2 regions of the Pseudarthrobacter sp. NPDC058196 genome follow, and region 2 is predicted to be linked to the other one. Evidence: riboswitches for the same ligand, from Rfam matches in the RefSeq annotation. Region 2 holds a riboswitch; the other holds the start of a gene.
What was found. Region 2 has a riboswitch for glycine ahead of gcvP (aminomethyl-transferring glycine dehydrogenase). Riboswitches for the same ligand answer to the same signal wherever they lie in the genome.
Positions count from the first base shown of each region.

Region 1: it holds a riboswitch for glycine, as region 2 does, so the genes downstream of both, gcvP (aminomethyl-transferring glycine dehydrogenase) here and gcvP (aminomethyl-transferring glycine dehydrogenase) in region 2, are expected to answer to the same signal.

Region 1 is NZ_JBHVVN010000009.1:58,034-60,484, forward strand. It holds gene gcvP (aminomethyl-transferring glycine dehydrogenase) at 1-1,052, opposite strand, end outside; glycine riboswitch at 1,213-1,313, opposite strand; glycine riboswitch at 1,606-1,704, shown strand; gene cycA (D-serine/D-alanine/glycine transporter) at 1,849-2,451, shown strand, end outside.
Region 2 is NZ_JBHVVN010000010.1:29,961-32,411, forward strand. It holds gene ACFVVC_RS15140 (TetR/AcrR family transcriptional regulator) at 82-618, shown strand; glycine riboswitch at 729-825, shown strand; gene gcvP (aminomethyl-transferring glycine dehydrogenase) at 1,014-2,451, shown strand, end outside.

The sequences.
Region 1 (2,451 bases), on a different contig from region 2:
TGGTAGACCGCGTAGAAGGAGGACACGATGGCCAGCAGCGCCTGGGCCGTGCAGATGTTGGACGTGGCCTTCTCACGGCGGATGTGCTGCTCGCGGGTCTGCAAAGCCAGACGGTAAGCCGGAGCGCCGGCGTCATCCTTGGATACGCCGACGATCCTGCCCGGCAGGGTACGTTCCATCCCCTTCTGGACGGCCATGTAGGCGGCGTGCGGCCCCCCAAAGAACAACGGCACGCCAAAACGCTGGGTGGAGCCGACGGCGATGTCCGCGCCCTGCTCGCCCGGAGGAGTGATCAGGGTCAGGGCCAGCAGGTCGGCCGCCACCGTGACCAGCGCGCCCCGGTCCTTGGCAGCGGAGATCACAGCGGACTGGTCCCACACCCGGCCGGAGACCCCCGGCTGCTGCAGCACAATGCCGTTGATGTCGCCCTCGGGCAGGCCCTTGGACAGATCGGCCACCTCAACCTCGAAACCGAGCGCCTCTGCACGGCCCATGACGATGGCGATGGTCTGCGGGAGGCAGTCGGCGTCGAGCACCGTCTTGCCGTCCTTCGCTGCCTTGGACTTGTTGGCGCGGCGCATCAGCAGCACAGCCTCGGCCACCGCCGTTGCCTCGTCCAGCAAGGATGCGTTGGCTACCGGGAGCGCTGTCAGGTCCTGGACCATCGTCTGGAAGTTCAGCAGCGCCTCAAGCCGGCCCTGGGAAATCTCCGGCTGGTACGGGGTGTAGGCGGTGTACCAGGCCGGGGATTCAAGGATGTTGCGGCGGATCACCGGCGGCGTCACGGTGTCGTAGTAGCCCTGCCCGATCAGCTGCACGGCAGTCTTGTTTTTCGCGGCAAGCTTGCGCAGCTCGGCCAGGACCTCCACCTCGCTGAGGGCATCCTGCAGGCGGAGGGCGGTTTCCTGGCGGATGGACGCGGGGACGGCCACGTCAACCAGGCCATCAAGGCTGTCGTAGCCGACGGTCTTGAGCATGGTGTCGACGTCGGCCTGGCGGCGCGCGCCGATATGGCGGTCAACAAACGATGTTGGATGCGAATGAATCGTCATGAGGAACTCCGGATCTGGCCGGCCGAAGGTGGCACGGCGTGGGATGGGTTCCTCCCCGCTCTGTATTGGACCTGAGAGATTCCGCGTTGCCTGCTGTTGGCAGGGGGCCGCTTGCACCGTCGGTGAACCGGGCAGAAGCCCGGTTGCTTTCCAGAGTCGCCTCGCCGTGACGGTACATGGGCCTGAGAGATTCCTGGGGAGGATTTGCTCCTACGGCGCCTGCCCGGTGTGTCGCCGGGAGGACTCTCCCGTCACAGCTCGAAAGGCTTATTCAAATATGGGTGATTCGGCTCACAAGGTACCGGGACGAACCCGTCCGTGGCAAATCGGCCGGCTTCCGCGAAGGGCTTGAATGGACACGTGACGCCGTCCTTCCCCACTTGTGTCGGGAGGGGTTGACATTCGATCGTGACGGACACCACACTGAACCCCGGGATTGGCGCCGCCGGTGGCTGGCTCAGCGTATCCGGAGCGGCCCACCAGTCGGCGCCCGTCCCATTGCATGACCGGCCGCCGCCCCAAAAAGCCGGCGGCTTCCAACTGAATACGCCTCCGACCTGCGGCGGGAGAGTCCTGCCGGGTACATCCAGCAGGCGCCGTAGGAGCAAACCCTCCCCAGGAAACTCTCAGGCCCACGTACCGCCGCGGACAGGCAACTCTGGAAAGCAGCCAGGCACGACTCTGGCTCACCGACGGTGCAAGCGGCCTTGGCTGCGGAAACTCTCAGGTCCACAACAGAGTGGGGAGGAACCAAATCTTTGCGGCACCCAAAGCCGCTTTATCGATGGAGTTCCTCATGGCGATTCATCCCCCCACGTCCAACAGCGAACCAGCCCGCGGCCAGGGCGCTGCCACGGCAGCGCGCAGCGAGCCTCCCCACCTGGAGCGGCAGCTCACCAACCGGCATATCCAGCTCATCGCCATCGGCGGCGCGATCGGCACAGGCCTGTTCATGGGCTCCGGCAAGACCATTTCCGCCGCCGGGCCTTCCGTGATCTTCGTGTACATGATCATCGGCTTCATGCTCTTCTTCGTCATGCGGGCCATGGGCGAGCTGCTGCTGAGCAACCTGAACTACAAGTCCTTCAGTGATTTCGCCGCCGACCTCCTGGGTCCCTGGGCAGGCTTCTTCACCGGCTGGACGTACTGGTTCTGCTGGGTGATCACCGGAATTGCGGACGTCATCGCCATCGCTGGATATTCAAAGGAACTTTGGCCGGCGCTGCCGCTTTGGATCCCGGGGCTGGCCACGGTGGGCATCCTGCTCCTGCTGAACCTCGCCACAGTCAAGGCCTTCGGCGAGACCGAGTTCTGGTTCGCCCTCATCAAGATCGTCGCCATCGCGGCCCTGATCATCGTGGGACTCTTCATGATCTTCACCGGTTTCCAGAGCGACGCG
Region 2 (2,451 bases):
AATAACTATACCGTCCAGACGGTACAGTTTGAAACCTTGACATTTCCCGTTTCTCAGCCCGCGGAGGGCATGATGGGAAGCATGCCCCGAAAGCCTGTAGCCCGTGACGCGGTCCTTGACGCCTTCGAAACCCTCTTGATCGACGTGGGGGAGCGGGCGGCCACCCTGGACGCGGTGGCCAAGAAGGCCGGGGTATCCAAGGGCGGCCTGCTTTACCACTTCCCCAACAAGGAAGCGCTTATCGAAGTGCTGCTGGACCGCCTGGACGGACTGGCCAAAGAGGACGCCGATGCCATGGCTGCGGCGGGCGAGGGGGCGGCCGCCTACTTCATCCGCTCCTCCGTCTGGGCGGACACTCCGCTGGACCGGGCCATCGTCGCCGCCACCAGGCTGGCGGAGGTGGCACACCAGGAAACGCGGCGCCGTTTCGCAGCCATCCAGCAGCGGTGGCTGGACGAGATCGCGGCCGATGTGGGACCGGGCCTGGCCAAGGCGGTCCTGTACATGGGGGACGGGCTGTATTTCAATGCCATGCTGTCCGTGGGACCCGCGCCGCAAGGGGGAGCGGCCGCTGACGTGGCGGAACTCCTGGCAGCCCTGGAGCGGCTCCGCAGGTAGGCTTCGCCATTTGCCGGGAAGGGTTGCGGCGTAGGACAATTGAATGTTGTGAGGGCTGTCACCGGCCCGCATGATCCAGCACATGGCTGGTTTAACAAGTGAATAGCCTTTGATCTGCGGCGGGAGAGTTCTGCCGGTGTACAGGCAGGCGCCGTAGGAGCAAATCCTCCCCAGGAATCTCGCAGGCCCCCGTACCGCCGCGGCGAGGCGCCTCTGGAAAGCAGCAGGCGGTTCCCTTTCCCCCCATCGGGGGCGCTGGGCCGTTGTGCTCACCGACGGTGCAAGCGGGTCCTGCCAAGCAGGCACCGCGGAAACTCTCAGGTCCAATACAGAGCGGGGAGGAACCCGAATCGCTGTGGCGTACCCTTCGCCGCCTGAGTAAATGGAGTTCCTTCGTGCCGGTTAGCCCAGCCTCCACCACCTTCGTAGACCGCCATATCGGCGCGCGCCGCCAGGCCGACGTCGACACCATGCTCAAAGCCGTTGGCTACGACACTGTCGACTCCCTGGTTGACACCGCCGTCCCCAAGGTCATCCGCCAGGAAACCGCCCTCCGCCTGCAGGACGCCCTCAGCGAGGTTGAGGTCCTGGCCGAGCTGCGCAAGCTTGCCGCGAAAAACAAGACTGCCGTGCAGCTGATCGGGCAGGGCTACTACGACACCGTGACGCCGCCGGTGATCCGCCGCAACATCCTTGAATCCCCGGCCTGGTACACCGCCTACACCCCGTACCAGCCGGAGATTTCCCAGGGCCGGCTGGAGGCGCTGCTGAACTTCCAGACGATGGTCCAGGACCTGGTGGGACTGCCCATCGCCAACGCCTCCCTGCTGGATGAAGCCACCGCCGTGGCCGAGGCTGTGTTGCTGATGCGGCGGTCGAACAAGGCCAAGGATGCCAAGGACGGCCGGACGGTCCTGGATATCGATGTGCTGCCGCAGACCATCGCCATTGTCATGGGCCGCGCGGAGGCGCTCGGTTTCGAGGTTGAGGTGGCCGATCTGTCCAAGGGCCTGCCCGAGGGCGACATCAACGGCATTGTGCTGCAGCAGCCCGGCGCTTCGGGCCGGGTGTGGGACCAGGCCGGTGTGATTGCCGCCGCCAAAGAGCGCGGGGCCCTCGTGACCGTCGCCGCGGACCTGCTGGCGCTCACCCTGATCACTCCTCCGGGCGAGCAGGGCGCGGACATCGCCGTCGGCTCCACCCAGCGTTTCGGCGTGCCGCTGTTCTTCGGGGGGCCGCACGCCGCCTACATGGCCGTCCGCAAGGGCCTGGAGCGGTCGCTGCCCGGCCGCCTGGTAGGCGTATCCAAGGATGACGCCGGCGTTCCGGCTTACCGTCTGGCTTTGCAGACCCGCGAGCAGCACATCCGCCGTGAGAAGGCCACGTCCAACATCTGCACGGCCCAGGCGCTGCTGGCCATCGTGTCCTCCTTCTACGCCGTCTACCACGGCCCGGACGGGCTGAAGGCAATCGCCGAAACGGCCCACGGCCACGCCCGCAGCCTGGCGGCCGCGCTGGCGGCCGCCGGAGTCGAGGTGGTGCACCAGAGCTTCTTCGACACCCTGACGGTCCGCGTTGCCGGCCGCGCGTCAGCAGTGATCTCCGATGCCGAGGCCCGCGGCATCAACCTCCGGCGCATCGATGCCGACACGGTGGGCATCTCCCTGGACGAAACCACGACGCCGGCCATCGTCGCCCAGGTTGCCGACGTCTTCGGCGCCACGGTTACCGATCACGCTGGCTTTGCGCTGGAAGCCGGCGTCGAGCGTACCTCGGTCTACCTGCAGCATCCGGTGTTCAATACACACCGGTCCGAAACCCAGCTGCTGCGCT